2 regions of the Corynebacterium gottingense genome follow, and region 1 is predicted to be linked to the other one. Evidence: predicted binding sites of a transcription regulator. Region 1 holds the regulator's gene; the other holds the start of a gene.
The links. The regulator LexA, encoded in region 1, represses DNA repair genes until DNA is damaged. The targets are predictions, from matches to a motif close to CGAACANNTGTTCG.
Positions count from the first base shown of each region.

Region 1 (7,746 bases):
GCCTTCATCGCGCCGCTGTCCGCCTCCCAGCAGTACGGCATCGGCGCGCAGCTGGGCGGGGTGCTGGTGACAGGCATGCTCCTCATCGCCGTCGGCGCGGTCGTGCACGTGGCCGGCAAGCGCGTGATCGACGCGGTCATGCCGCCCACCGTCACCGGCGCTATCGTCGCCCTCATCGGCTTCAACCTCGCGCCGACCGCGGTGAGCAACGTCCAAGCACAGCCGGCCGTCGCTGGCGTGACCCTCGCGGCGATCGTGCTGATCACCGTGGCGACCCGCGGGATGATCTCGCGCCTGAGCATCCTGATCGGCGTGATCGTGGGCTGGGCCTACGCCGCAGCCACGGGCGGGCTTGCCGACGACGCCCTGGACACCATCGCCGACGCGCCCCTTATCGGCCTGCCGCAGTTCCACTCGCCGGAATTCCACCTTTCTGCCATCCTGGTCACGCTGCCCGTGATGGTGGTGCTCATCGCCGAAAACGTCGGGCACGTCAAGGCGGTCTCCGAGATGACCCACCGAAACCTGGATGACCTGCAGGGCAGGGCGCTTATCGGCGACGGCATTGCCACCACCCTCGCCGGCGGTTTCGGCGGCTCCGGAACGACCACGTACGCCGAAAACATCGGCGTGATGGCGGCGACGAAGGTGTACTCCACGGCGGCGTACTGGGTGGCAGCGTGCTTTGCCATCGCGCTGGCGTTCGTGCCCAAGTTCGGCGCCATCATCTTCACGATTCCCGTCGGCGTTCTCGGCGGCGCGTGCCTGGTCCTGTATGGGCTCATCGGCATGCTGGGCGTGCGCATCTGGCAGGACAACAACGTGGACTTCACCAACCCGGTCAATCTCACTGCCGCCGCGGTCGCGCTGATCGTGGGCATTGGCAACCTGTCCTTCACCGTCGGCTCCGTGACGCTCGAGGGGATCGCCATCGGGTCTGTGGGCATCATCGTCGGCTACCCACTCATGCGGTGGCTGTACAACGCGGTCGGGGAGGGCCAGTACCGGTAAGGAGGGGATTACGGGGGCGTCGATAAGCACGAAAGAGCCCCTGGGCCTTTACGGGGAAGGTGCCAGGGGCCTGAAGTTGTGCGATCGCGCGGAGGCTACTCCTCGTCGAGGTTCTGCTCGATCAGCGCGGCGATCTTCTCAACGGCGTCGGCGTTGTCGGAGGTGATGGTGACCTCGTCGCCGTGCTCCGCGCCCATCGCCATAATCATGAGGGAGGACGCGGCGTCAGTCTCGTCGTCCTCGTCGCCACCGACGAGGGTCAGGATGATCTCGTCATCAAACTCGCCTGCGGCGTCGGAGATGACCGTTGCCGGGCGTGCGTGCAGTCCGACGGTGGAGCCAACCTTGACGGTCTTGGAAGCCATAATGAGGTCCTTTCGAAATACTTTGGTTGAGTGCTGATTTACTGGGTACCAGTGTAGGCACCGGGTTGGTTATGCCGCTACCTGCTGCACGCCCGCCGAAGCGGTGTTTTCCTGCGTAGCCTTGTCAGCGGCGGCCTTCTGGATTTCCTTGTTGGGCCAGAAGCGCTTGATGGCGATCACGGCTAACGTGGCCACGAGTACGCCCGCGGCCAGCGCGATCACCATGCCCCACCACGGGTCGTAGGCGAAGATGACAAACACGCCACCGTGCGGTGCCTGGCATCCCACGCCCAGGCCCATGGAGACTGCGCCCGCGGTAGCGCCACCCAGCATCATCGCGGGGATGACGCGGAACGGGTCTGCGGCCGCGAACGGGATCGCGCCCTCCGAGACGAAGGACAGGCCCAGGAGCCACGCGGACTTGCCGTTCTCCTGCTCGGCCGGGGTGAACAGCTCCTTGCGCAGGAAGGTCGCGATGGACAGCGCGATTGGCGGCACCATGCCGGCGATCATGACGGTCGCCATGATCTCGAAGCTGGCGTCCGTGCCCGCGGACAGGCCCGCGGTACCGAACAGGTACGCCGCCTTGTTCACCGGGCCACCAAGGTCAAAGCACATCATCAGGCCGATGATGATGCCAAGCAGTACTGCCGACGACCCCGTCATGGACGACAGCCAGTCGGTCAGCCCCAGCATGAGCGCCTCGAGCGGGCGACCCAGCAGGAGGAACATCAACAGGCCGACGATGAGGGAGGTCAGCAGCGGGATGATCACCACCGGCATGAGCGAGCCGAGCCAGCGCGGCACCTTCCAGGTCTGGATCCAGTACGCGATTACGCCGGCGAGCAGGCCGGTGACCAGGCCGCCGATGAATCCGGCACCAACCATGACGGAGATGGCGCCGCCGATGAAGCCCGGTGCGATGCCGGGGCGCCCGGCCAAGCCGTAGCCGATGTAGCCGGAGAGGGCCGACACGACGAATTGCATGCCCATCTGTCCCGTGGCAAAGAGGACGGCGCCGAGGTAGAGGGCCCACCCGGAGCGCTCAAAGGTTGCCGTGACTCCGTCAACCGTCACCTCGTGGCCCGGCAGATCCCACGGCGTGAACTGGGTGACCAGCGCCTGCCAGCCGTTGGCCATGTCGTAGCCGCCGAGCAGGAAGCCGAGCGCGAGCAGGAGACCACCCGCGGCGACGAACGGCACCATGTAGGACACGCCGGTCATGATCGCCTGCTGCAGGCGCTTCGGCCAGCTTTCGCCGGAGGAACCGGTTGCGGAGTCCTCGCCGGCTGACTCGGAGGCAGCCGCGACGCGAGGGGCCTTCGGGTCCTTCACCGCGGCGATGGCCTCGTCGATCATCGCGTCCGGTTCGTTCACGCCGCGCTTGACCGGGGAGTCCACGACCGGCTTGCCGGCAAAGCGGCCCTTGTTTCGCACGGCCACGTCGTGGGCGAAGATGACTGCGTCGGCGCTATCAATGAAGGACTGCTCGAGCGGGTCGCCGCCGGACGACCCCTGCGGCTCCACAATGAGCTCGACGTTATCGCGCTTTTCGGCTGCCTGGGTGAGCGCGTCAGCCGCCATGTAGGTGTGGGCAATGCCGGTCGCACACGAGGTGACCGCAGCGATGCGGATGACGTCCTGCTTCGCGCCGGAAGTGCCCGCGGTACCTGCAGCGCCCGCGGTGACGGCCGTGCTGCCGGCGGCTGCGGCGCCATCGGTCGTGGCCGGTTTCGGCTTCTTCTTTTTCGGTTCGGCGTTGACGACCTCCAGCACGGCGTCGACAAGCTCCTGCTCGGTGCTGGCGTTGCGAAGCTTCTCCACAAAGTCACCGCGGACCAGCGCGCGGGCCAGCTTGGACAGGATTTTCAGGTGTTCCTTGCCGCCGCCCTCGGGGGCGCCGATGAGGAAGACCAGCTCGGCATCGCCGTCGGGGCCGGAGAAATCAACCGGATTGGACAGGCGCGCGAAGGCAAGGGTTGGCTCGTTGACCGTAGCGACGCGGCAGTGCGGGATGGCCACACGGCCGTTGACACCGGTGCCGGCCTTCGCTTCGCGGGCAGTCGCCGCTTCAGCGATGGGGCCTGCGTCGGTCGCGCGCCCGGTGGCTTCTATGAGCCCGGCAAGGTGTTGGATGACGTCCGCGGGCGAGGAGCCGAAGTCCACGTCCAGCCTGACCAGGTCAGGTGTGATGAGTGGGGAGTTCATAGGAGTTCCTACTCTGTAGCGAAGGATATGGGTATTGAATTAGTTGGAAAGACTGAAGACTTTGGTGCGCTCGACGTCCAGGTCGGACGGGGAGGGAATCCCGGTGCCTGGCATGGAGGCAGCGGCGGAGCCGTAGGCCACGGCCCGGCGGAGGCAATCCGCGGGCTCGAGGCCCTCGACTCGCGCCATCACGTAGCCGGCGAGCGAGCTGTCGCCCGCGCCGACGGTGGAGCGCACGGTGATCGGGGGAGCGGAGGCCGCCCACGCGCCGTTGGCCGTGACCAGGCACGCGCCGGCGCCACCGAGCGTGACCAGCACCTCCTGCACACCTCGTTTCACGAGGGCGCGCGCTGCGGCGATGATGGCATCGAACTCGCCGCGCTCGGCGGCGGCCTCGAGCTCGTGCCCGTCCGCGCCGGTGAGCTGGGCCAGCTCGAACGAATTCGGTTTCATGATGGTCGGTGCCGCACCGTCGAGCTTGCGCCCGAGCGCCTGCAGCGGCGCATCCGACGTGTCCACAGCAATGACAAGATCCGGCGAAGCCTTGCGCAGGGAAGCGACAAGCTCGGCGTACCAGTCCGGCGCCGCACCAGGCGGCAGCGAACCAGCCAGCACTGCAGCGTCGGCGTTTCGTGCGTGGTTGAGCAGTTGCTTTTCGACGCCACGCTGCTCCTCGCCCGACAACTCGGCACCACGCTCGTTGATCTTGGTGGTGGTGCCGTCCGGCTCGGTGAGCGCCGTGTTCGTGCGCACGTTGCCCTGGATGGGCACTGGTGCGAACGGGATGCGCGCGCGCTCGACAGCGCTGATGAATGGGTCGCGTGGTCCACACGGCGCGATCGCGAGGGCGTCCTTGCCAGCCAGCGCGACAGCGTTGGCGACGTTGATGCCTTTACCCCCGGCTTCGCGTCTGGCATCGGTGGCGCGGACCACTTCGCCGCGCGCCACGGCATCGACGTTGAGTGTGGCGTCGATGCTCGGGTTCGGCGTTAACGTGATGATCATGGATTCGCTCCCTACTGTTGATGTAGTGGGGTGAGGCACGAGAGCGCCCCTACGCAGCGAGTCTGTTGGCGATGCCGGGCACTAAGCGCCACCCCCCAAGTATGTCCGAATAGGTGTGATTTTTCAACCATTCGGAAGCGATCTCACACGAGTGAGCGGGAAAACGGGCTTACTCGGACGCGGTAATGACGTCGACGCCGTGTGCGACGAGTTCATCGATGAAGGACTTTGGCGCCTCCGAGTCGGTCACCAGCACATCGACTTCGCTCAGGCGGGCGAAGCTCACCAGGTAGTCGTTTCCGAGCTTGGTCGAGTCGCACATCGCCACCACCTTGTGCGCGTTTGTGACCATCGCCTTCTTGATCGCGGCCTCTTGGGGGTCGGCCGTGGAGAGCCCGTGATCAATGGTCAATGCGTTGGTGCCAATGAAGGCGACGTCGGCGCGCAGAATGGCGATGGAGCGAAGCGCGATGTCTCCGACGACCGCTTGGGTGATCGCACGAACGGTTCCACCCAGTAGCTGCACACTTTCCAAACCCGCGCTTGCCAGGTCGAGGGAGGTGGGCAGCGAGTTGGTCACGATGTGCCAATCTTTGGCCGAGGGGTGCTTGGCAATAATCTCGGCCAGACCATTGATGGTTGTGCCAGAGTCGAGGAAGAGAGATCGGTCCGGCCGGTCCGGGAGGAATTGGAGCGCTGCACGGGCGATCGCCATCTTGGCCGTGGACGCGGCGCGATAGCGGGCTTCAAGCGGAAACTCGGTGGTGAGAAAGGATTGGCTCGCTACGGCGCCACCGTGCACGCGGTGGACAATGCCCTCGTCATTGAGCACAGCCAGGTCGCGACGGATCGTCTCCGCGGTGACTCCAAACTTTTCGGCCAGCTCAGTGACATTGACTCGACCTTCAACCGCGGTGAGGGAGGCAATTTGTCGCCGGCGTTCTTCTGCGTACACGGCGCTCCTTCAGTATGTCGGGATGTAAGACGGGAAAACGTATACCTGTCATTGTCGCATTGATTGGTGCCCGATTGGTTGTTGTTGTGCCCGACTCCCCCGAAGCGGGGGCAGCACCCGCCACATATCCGGAAATCGTCACAGTGGTTGAAGGTGATAAGCGGAGGTGAGCTACAAACAAGAAAAACGCCCGCGCGAGGGATCGCTGCGGGCGTGTGTTCAGGGTGGAGGTGCTACATGGTGCGGAACACGGAGACGACGCGTCCCATGATTTCCGCATTGGTGCCGTCAATAGGCGAGTAGGCATCGTTGTGGGGGAGGAGCCACACGCCGCTGGAATCCTTGTGGAACTCCTTCACCGTCGCCTCGCCGTCGAGCAGGGCTGCGACGAACTCTCCCTCCTCTGCCACGGGCTGGGAGCGAACGACGACCCAGTCGCCGGGGAGGATGCCGGCATCGCGCATCGACTCGCCGACGACCTGCAACATGAACAGGTCGCCGTCGCCGAGAAGATCCTCCGGCATCGGGTAGTAGCTCGTCACGTTCTCCTCTGCGAGGATCGGCGACCCGGCGGCAATCTGGCCGACCACTGGGATGTAGCGCGGAGTCGACGCATCCTCCGGCACGTTTGTGTCCGTGCTCGGCTTCGGCTTCTTGCCGGGTGCGTCGGGGAGATGGCGCAAGTCGACCGCGCGAGGCTTGTTCGGGTCGCGGCGCAGGAAGCCCTTCTTTTCAAGCTCTTTGAGCTGGTAGGCGACGGACGAGGTGGACTGCAACCCAGCTGCGTCGCCAATCTCGCGAATGCTTGGCGGGTAGCCGCGAAGGACGACGGCGTCCCGAATTACTTCCAAAATTCGCCGCTGACGATCAGACAGCGTCGAGATGTCCAAATCCTTGGCATCAGCCTTTTTGCGGGCCATGAGGTGCTCCTTTGATGGTGACTGTGTGTGAGTTTATTCGCGCTAACTACGCACTGCACAACCTACCAGATCGGGCAAACATGTTCGAGTTCTCAACCCGCCCGCTAGACAAGCTCTGACGTGCCTGCTATAAATCGAACATGCAACCGACATCGAACGCCTGAACGGTATTCCGTTCGACAGTGTTGGTTCGGTTCGTAAGATTGCGGTGAACGTGAAAGGAATGAACTTATGACGATGATGCAAAATGGTAGTTACGGTGCTTCTACTACTCGCTTCGAGGTGGCTTCCATGCCGGCTCGTGCTGACGAGTGGGACATTGAAACCCGTGGTGTTCGGCGGTGTGGGGCTGAGCATGTTCGAACGCTCAGTAATTCGATAATGGCCGTTGATGTGGGGAGGGGTGATCCGGCGCAGTGGCCAGACCGAGCGGACGATCGGTTCGAATCCCACCGCGAAAAGCGCGAGAGCGTGCTCGTGGGACTGGGCTTGAGCGCCGCGCTGGTGATCGGGTCGATCGTGGGCGGTGCGTTCTCGGACGACACCGCGTCGATGAGCCACCAAGTCTCCGCCCAATACGTCGCTGGCGCCCGCTAGGGAAGCGGCGCGGGGGACGGTACATTGAGGAGGCAAGCCCGGGCGCACGTCCCCGGGGCGTACCCAGAACAGCGAGGAGCGGGAGCCTGCAATGTACTGTCCGTTTTGCCACAACGATCATTCGCGTGTGATGGACTCCCGCATCATTGAAGGAGGATCAGCAATCCGCCGGCGTCGTGAGTGCACCGAATGTGGGGGGCGATTCACCACCGTGGAAAAGGCAGTGCTGACGGTGGTGAAGCGCAACGGGATCAGCGAGCCGTTTGACCGTGACAAGCTCATCGTCGGCGTGCGGCGTGCCTGCCAGGGGCGCGACGTGTCGGACGACGCGCTCAAACGACTCGCGCAACAGGTCGAGGAGATCGTGCGCTCCCACGGCAGCTCACAGATCCCCGCGCACGAAATCGGCCTCGCGGTGCTCGAACCGCTCCGCGCGCTTGACGAGGTCGCCTACCTGCGCTTCGCGTCCGTGTACAAGTCGTTCGAGAGCGCCGACGACTTCGAATCAGAGATTCGTCTGATGCGGCGGCGCGACAAAGAGGACTTCTGAGCCGGTTGAGTCTGTAGCTCACGCCGCTAGGTCAGCTTGTCTACCATCTTCTCAATGCGCCGGGCGCTGACCGGCTTCGGCGTGCCAAGGCGCTGCGCGAAGACGCTCACGCGCAGTTCCTCAATCCTCCACAAC
Region 1 covers NZ_NSGN01000001.1:244,150-251,895, reverse strand. The annotation lists gene CKJ82_RS01210 (uracil-xanthine permease family protein) at 1-1,011, shown strand, start outside; gene CKJ82_RS01205 (HPr family phosphocarrier protein) at 1,107-1,376, opposite strand; gene CKJ82_RS01200 (PTS fructose transporter subunit IIABC) at 1,446-3,584, opposite strand; gene CKJ82_RS01195 (1-phosphofructokinase family hexose kinase) at 3,624-4,589, opposite strand; gene CKJ82_RS01190 (transcriptional regulator SugR) at 4,759-5,544, opposite strand; gene lexA (transcriptional repressor LexA) at 5,778-6,464, opposite strand; gene CKJ82_RS11575 (hypothetical protein) at 6,846-7,061, shown strand; gene nrdR (transcriptional regulator NrdR) at 7,153-7,611, shown strand; gene hrpA (ATP-dependent RNA helicase HrpA) at 7,638-7,746, opposite strand, start outside.

Region 2 (7,746 bases), on a different contig from region 1:
GGTCCGCGCGTATGCAAACTCGTCCGCAGCGATGAACCTGGTGCGCGCCCTGGTTGCTTCGGGCACCGCTGACCTGCACAACATCAATGATTGGAACCGCGAGTTCGTGACCAACTCGCCGGCGGGTGCGCGCTACGAGGCGCTCGGCCGCGAGATCTCTCGCTCGCTCGCGTTCATGGACGCCTGCGGTGTCAACGACTACAACCTGCGCACCTCCGAGATTTTCGCGTCCCACGAGGCACTGCTGGTTGATTACGAGCGCGCGATGCTGCGCCTGGCGGACGGCGAGGACGGCAAGCAGCACCTCTACGATCTGTCCGCGCACCAGCTGTGGATTGGCGAGCGCACCCGCGGGATGGATGACTTCCACGTCAACTTCGCGGCGCTCATTGATAACCCGATCGGCATCAAGCTCGGCCCGAAGGTGACCCCGGAGGAGGCTGTCGCCTACGCGGACAAGCTCGACCCGAACCGCGAGCCGGGCCGCCTGACCATGGTGATCCGCATGGGCCACGACAACGTCCGCACGGTCCTGCCCGGCATTGTCAAGGCTGTCGAGGCGTCCGGCCACAAGGTCGTCTGGCAGTCGGACCCGATGCACGGCAACACGTTCACCTCGTCCAACGGCTACAAGACGCGCCACTTTGACAAGATTATTGATGAGGTCCAGGGCTTCTTCGAGGTTCACCGCGAGTTGGGCACGCACCCGGGCGGCGTGCACATCGAGCTCACCGGCGAGAACGTCACCGAGTGCCTCGGCGGCGCGCAGGACATCAGCGACGTGGACTTACCGGGCCGCTACGAGTCGGCCTGCGACCCTCGCTTGAACACCGAGCAGGCCCTCGAGCTGGCCTTCCTCGTCGCGGAGATGCTGCGCTACTAAGCGCCATTCGCTTCTCGACGCCCCCGCGATCCCTCCCTTCCTCAGCCAACCAACGCGGAACTGAGCAGGGGAGGGATTTCGCCGTAGAGGCCCGACCCGAACCACCAACCGCCGACGGCGACGGCTGCGGTGACTGCAATCGCGAACAGCACGTACACCACAACCCCCAGGCCTGATCGGTTGGACACGCGCCGCACCTTGGGGCGCGGTCCGCGCGCGGCTGGCGGTGCCGCCGGTGCTGGCCGCCGCTGCGTGGGTGGCGGCGCGACGGGAGCCTGCCGCGTCGGCACGGGCACCGGTTGCGGGGCAGGCTGCGGGACTGGTTGCGGAACCGAAGCCGCGGCCCCAGCGCCCGGGGCATCCGGGAACAGGCGCCGCTCGGCCTGCGGAACGGCGCGCGTGGGTCCTGCTCCGTTGGGGTACTGCGGGCGCTGAGGGTGCGGAGGGCGCGGAGGGCGCGGCTGGGAGCCGAAGCGCGTGGGGTGCGCGGCGGCGCGGTTTGCGGCCGAGTTTTTTGGGGCCGGCACGGTGTAGGCGGGAAGGCGCAGGTCGCGCGCGACGTCGTCGAGCGCATCGAGGAACTCCCCGGCGTCGCGGAACCGCTCGGAGGGGGTCCGGGCTGTCGCGGTGGTGACGAGTTCGTCGAAGAGCATGGGCACTCCGTCGATAAGCTGCGACGGCGGCGGCACATCATCCTGCAAGCGTGCGTAGGCGTGGGCGAGCGGCGTGTCGCCGGTGAACGGGGTGCGGCCGGTGAGGAGCTCGAACAGGACGATGCCGGCGGAGTAGACGTCTGAGGCGGGCGTGATCGCGGAGCCGTTGACCTGCTCCGGCGAGAGGTAGGACACGGTGCCCACGATCTGGTCGGTAGATTGCGGCGACTCGGCGGCGGCGCGCACGAGCCCGAAGTCGGCGAGTTTGACCTGGTGGTCCGTGCTGATAAGCACGTTGTCGGGCTTGATGTCGCGGTGGACAAGGCCCTTGGTGTGCGCGACTCCGAGCCCGGTGAGCAGGCCGCGGAGCACGCTGGTGGCCGCGTGCGGCGGCATCGGGCCGCGCTCGGCGAGGAGCTCGCGAAGCGTGCCGCCGGTGATGAGCTCCATGATGAGGAAGATGGTGTCGCCCTGCGCGGAAAAGTCGTAGACGTTGACCAGGTTCGGGTGCGACAGCTGCGCCATGGCGCGGGCTTCGCGGCGGAACCTGTCGAGGAACACCGGGTCATGAACATACTGCTCGTGCATGACTTTAGCGGCGACCTCGCGCCCGAGCCGGGTATCCACGCAGCGGTACACGGTGGCCATGCCGCCACGCGCGATCGGCCTGTCGATCACGTATCGGTTGTCCAGGTAGTCTCCTACACGCATGCTGACCAGTATGGTGCACACCCGCCGCTCGGCGCTAAACTACGGTTCCGTGAATACTCTTGATGATCTTCTCGCTGGCGAAGAACTGCTCACCATGCCCGATGTTGCGGAGATGCTCGGCATCCCCGTGACTAAGGTGCACGACTACGTGAACGGCAAGAAGCTCGTGGTCTACCGCAAGGACGGCAAGAAGTACATCCCGGCCGTGCTGTTCAGCGACGGCGAGATGAGCAAGTTCATCACCGGCGCGATCACGGTGCTCTACGACGGCGGATTTACCGAGGAAGAGATCCTCGCATACCTGTTTACCCCGGACGATTCACTCCCGGGCCGTCCGATCGACGCTCTGCACGGCCACGGCGCGCGCGAGGTAATCAGGCGCGCGCAGGCGATGGCGTTCTAGCGCCGACCTGCTTATCGACGCCACCGCGCGGCCACACCAACACGACCGACAGAAGCGCCGCGAACGGCGCGAGCACGAGGAACCACGGGTCGTAGAAGCGGTGGTTGCCGCTGCCCGTGAACGCGAGCGCGATGACGACGGAGCCGCCCACCGCGACCCGCTCGACCCACGCCGGGGCTTGGAACGTGCCCACCAGTGAGATAAGCGACGCGTAATACCAAGGCAGCGTCACCGAGTTGGCGACAAAGGCGACGGCGTAGGCGGCGGTGGTGCCGGCGACGGCGGTGGAGCTGGCAAGCGCCCTGTCTTTGGGGCGGAAGAACCACCACACGACGACGAGCCCGGCGAGCATGAGGATCCCGCTGGCCGCGCGGTTGGCGGCGAGGGCGCTGTTGTAGTGGAAGTCCTCGTTGATCAGCTGCGCGATCGGCGTGATGAGCTCGGCGAGCAGCGTCGGCCCGGCCAGCGGGTTGACCACCTTGGAGTTGCCGGAGATCTCCTCAACCCAGCCCCACGACGATCCGGAAAGCACGGTGACGAGGTTGACCACCGCGGCCGTGACGGCGACGGTCCACGCACCGCTGCCGATGAACACGCCCACGCGGCGCGGCCAGCTGGCGTGCGCGCCGCCGTTGTCGCGCGCGAGCAGGATCCAGACGACGAAGGGGAGCGCGATCGCCGCGGTGGCCTTCAGGGACACGGCGAGCGCGATGAGCGCGATGCCTGCGGTGGACCAGGCAACACGGCGGCACTGCGGCGCGATGCACGCGAGCAGCCCGGCGGAAACGAGGCCGACCATGACAGATTCGTTGTGCATGCCGCCGACGAGGTGGAGCAGCATGACCGGGTTTGTGGCGCCGATCCACAGCGCGAATTCCGCGTTCCCACCGAGCTCGCGGGCGATCCGCGGTACCGCCCACACGATGAGGGCGAAGCCGGCGAGCGAGATGAGCTTGTACACCATCAGCCCGGCGGTGACGTCGTCGCCGACAACCGAGGTAATCGCCTTGCCCAGCCCGAGGTGGAGCGGGCCGTACGGGGTGGTGGTGTTGCGCCAGTCGTGGCTGACCTCCCAGAGGTACGGTCCCGGGTTGACGGCTGCGCCCTCGGTGTAGGGGTCGTAGCCGTCGCGAAGCATTGCCCCCTGCATGAGGTAGGAGTAGACGTCGCGCGACAGCACCGGCCCGCTGAGCACGAGCGGTGCGGTCCAGGCGCAGGTGGCCAGTCGCGTCGCGCGCAGGCCGGGGCGGGCGCGGCCGAGCATCAGCCAGGCCACGACAAGACCAAGGATGCCCACAGTAAGCAGGCCGTTCATGAGTCCGCGGCCGTGGCCGTAGGTGAGGGCGTCGAGGCCGAGCTCCCGCATCAGCCCGCTGCGGTTGCGCGTTGCGCCCGCGCCGTAGGAGCCAAGCGCGATGCACACGCTGGCGGCGACGCCAAGCCAGAGCGTGCGCTGCATCAGGCGCGCCGTTCCGTGGACTTGATGGCCAGTTGCCGCAGGGTGTCGGCCACGGTGTCGTCGATGTTGGCGGTCTCCAGGTGCGCGAGCCCCGAGGTCGTGAGTGCCTCAATTCGCTTTTCGACGCCCTCCAGCGCCCCACTTTCCACAATCAGCTCCGCCAGCCGGGCCAGATCTTCAGGCGCCGTGGCGGTGCCGATGCCGGCGCGTAGCTCGGCCGCGGCGGACGGGTCGGACTCGTCGAGCAGCTGGAGCGCGGTGGCGAAGAGGACGGTGCGCTTGCCCTCGCGGAGGTCGTCGCCGGCCGGCTTGCCGGTGACGGCGGAGTCTCCGAAGACGCCAAGGACGTCGTCGCGGAGCTGGTAGGCGATGCCGATGTCGTGGCCGTAGCCGCGGAACGCCTCGATGGTGTCGGCAGGTGCGCCCGCGACGGCGGCGCCGAGGTGGAGCGGGCGCTCGATGGTGTAGGCGGCGGTCTTGAACCGGTTGACGCGGTCCGCAAGCTCGATGGACTCGCTGCCCTGCGCCTCGAGCATGATGTCGAGCAGTTGGCCGCCGATAACCTCGGTGCGCATCCCGCGCCAGGGCGCTGCGGCGCGCTCGAGGGCGGCGTCGCTCAGGCCGGAAGCGCGCCACATGTCCTCGGCCCACACCAGGGCGAGGTCTCCGATGAGAATGGCGGCGTGTTCGCCGAAGGCGGCGGCGTCGCCGCGCCTGCCGGCGGCCCGGTGTTCGGCCTCCACGGCGCGGTGGACCGTCGGGTTACCGCGCCGGGTGTCGGAGGCGTCAATGATGTCATCGTGGACCAGGGCGCAGGCCTGGATGAACTCGAGCGCGCTGACGGCGCGCAGGACTGCCTCCGGGTCCTCTGCGGATGCCGAGCCGCCGCGCTCGAGCCCTCCGCCTCCGACGAAGCCGGCCCAACCGTAGAGCGGGCGGATGCGCTTTCCACCGCCCAGGACGAATCGCTCCAGGTGCGCTACCGCGTTGGTGACGGGCTCGCCGATGCGGGCGACCGGTTCGCGCTGCTGGTCAAAGAACTGACGGAGTTGTGCTTCCACAGCCGCGGGGATCTGGTCTAGCGGGGTGCTCCTATCGGCCACGGTGTGGACTCCTTATATCTCATGAGTGTGGGGGCGTCGTGCTACCGCAAGATTACCTACCCGCCGGACGGCAGCGGCAGGGTGCGTCCCAAGATTGCGAACGGGCGCGGGTCCCCCGAGTAGTAGAAGCCGCGGGCGACGTCGGTGAACCCAAACCTGCGGTAGAGCCGGAAGGCGGCGTTGGCCTCCTGCTCGACCTCCGGGGTGGACAGCAGCGCGTGGGGCGCAGGTGTCGCCTGGAGGAGCGCGCGCAGGAGGTGCGCGCCGATGCCTTGCCCCTGGGCGCTGGGGGAGACGTGGACCTCCGCAACCTCGAAGTAGTTGCGCAGGATCGCGCGGTCGTGGTCGGTGGGCCCGCCGTTTTCTCGCATCGCGCGGACGAGCTGTCGGTCCCACCAGCGCTCGCGGCTGCCCAGGAATCCGTAGGCCACGCCAAGAACGTGCTCGCCGCTGACGGCGGCGAAGGCAACGAACCCGGGGGTGGTGACTTCGCCGCGCCAAACGCGGATCCGCTCGGGGCGGATCGAGCGCGGGTACTCCATCGCGTCGAGGTAAATGTCCACGAGCTGCGGTGCAAGGTACGCGAATTCAGCCTTGCTCAGGGGGCGAATGTCTACGGTCACGTCTCCATCGAACCATGCCGGTACTCGCGCCGTGGAAAAAGCCACAACTTCGAACATTTGAGCGATTATCGACGCCACCGTGTTCGCCCCGCACCTTAAGGTCAACACCAACGACATCCCAATAGGAAAGGACAGCCCGATGAACACCACTACTGCCAGCGTGATTTCCGCAACTACCCGCTCCGCGTCCTCCACCGCCAAGCGCGACCGCTTCCTTGCCGCCGCGGACGCCTTCTTGGCGCAGGCCCACGAGGAGCTCGAGGAGGGAGATGAGGCGCTCGCTCTTGAGCAGGCGTACCTGGCCGCGCTGCGTACTGCGGGAGCGGTGTGCGCCACCGCGCCGGAGATACGCCGGCGAAAGCGGCTGCCGAGTAGCGCGTGGGACAAGCTGGCGCTCACCGGTCCGGACGGTAAGCGGTGGGCGGCGACGTTTCGTGGTTACTCGGCGCTGCGTGGTCGCGTGGCCTCTGGCATCCAGCAGCGTCCCGAGATGGGCAAGGTGACGGCCCTGCTGGACGAGGCGGAGCAGTTCTATCTGGCGTCCCTGCCGGAGTTTGGCGCGGAACCTCCACTGGTGGCCTAGCGCGGCGGCATGGAGGCGGGGTGCGCTGTGGGCGAATGGCAAATCAGCACAGTTCGCTGAACCGATTCTCCGGCGGGAACAATCTGAGTAGGATGACCGTTGTACCCATAAGATGATTCGCCGCCGAGGCGATTCAACCACCGATTGAGTGCGGTCAACACGCCGTATAGCTGGGGAGTGAAGCCATTGTCTCTTTCTGAACAGGAACAGCGCGCCCTCCGAGAGATCGAGCAGTCGCTTCTCGCTGAGGACCCGCAGTTCGGGAGCTCGGTCGCGCAAGACGCTGATTACGCAGGCCGTCAGCCGTCCGGCAAGATCACCCTCCGTAGCGTCGCGCTGATGGTCTTGGGTCTTGTGCTCCTGCTCGGCGGTGTCGCGCTCGCAACCGTCAGCGTGTGGATGGTGCTCATCAGCATCGTGGGCTTCGGCGTGATGATGTTCGGTGGTGTCATGGCCTTGCGTACGCCCGCAACCCCGTCCCCGCACCTCCGACCGCAGCAGGCGAACGCGGCGCCGCAGTCGCGCCGTGGCGCGTCGATGGAGGAGAGTTTCCGCCGTCGTTTCGAGGATCGGCAGTAGACCGCCGGTAGGTACTGCCCGGGGAAGTTGTTGCCCCGCAGATTGGCTCATCGCATCCCGTTCTGGGGTGCGTTTTTTCATGCCCACACTCACTTCGGGTGCTCAGGCTCTTTCCGGCTCCGGGCGTCCATGAGTCAGGACGCGTCATCCGCTCTGACAACGCTTTTGACACCTAGATGACGAGATCACCGTGACGAAGTCGTAGGAAAATGGGACCGCGGACAAATAGTTGGAGTGTCTCAGGGGGCGGAGAGGGTTTCTGATGTCTGCTCGGTTTCCCCGTGAGATCCGGGAGCAAGCAGTTGATAAGTTTCTTGAAGGCATGCCGTACAAGCGCATCGGCGATTGGCTGGAAGAAAGCTATGGCCAACGCCCTTCTCGGTCAACGGTCGGGTTATGGGTCAGGCAAAGACGTCACGGTCGCCCTCTTAGCCCGCAGCCGGGTATGCATGCCCCGGAAACAGTCGCTGATGCGGTTGCACGTCGTGTGACCTCAACACAGTCGTTTGCAATTATCGGCGACCAAGTTGGCGTCGCCAGTGGGTCAGTGCGGAAATGGACTTCGCGGTACTGGCCCGACGCGCAAGAGGTTGCCGCTGCCGCGTCGCTGCCGTTCGACGAGGTCTATGCGATCACAATGGAACGTGTGAGCAAAGATCGCAGAAGCAAACGCACCGAACAGCAACAGCGCGTCGCTGCTCGGCACAATGCCGCAACCCGTCCGGCACCGGTAGATTCCTGGTTGCCAG
Region 2 covers NZ_NSGN01000011.1:89,604-97,349, forward strand. The annotation lists gene CKJ82_RS10590 (class II 3-deoxy-7-phosphoheptulonate synthase) at 1-883, shown strand, start outside; partial or broken gene CKJ82_RS10595 (protein kinase domain-containing protein) at 946-2,256, opposite strand; gene CKJ82_RS10600 (Rv2175c family DNA-binding protein) at 2,258-2,650, shown strand; gene CKJ82_RS10605 (alpha-(1->6)-mannopyranosyltransferase A) at 2,622-4,109, opposite strand; gene CKJ82_RS10610 (polyprenyl synthetase family protein) at 4,109-5,212, opposite strand; gene CKJ82_RS10615 (GNAT family N-acetyltransferase) at 5,269-5,835, opposite strand; gene CKJ82_RS10620 (SAV_6107 family HEPN domain-containing protein) at 5,975-6,418, shown strand; gene CKJ82_RS10625 (DUF3040 domain-containing protein) at 6,605-6,997, shown strand; gene CKJ82_RS10630 (IS3 family transposase) at 7,260-7,746, shown strand, end outside.
Region 2: a site for LexA is predicted at 5,886-5,899, ahead of CKJ82_RS10620 (SAV_6107 family HEPN domain-containing protein). Genes of this name have one in related genera too.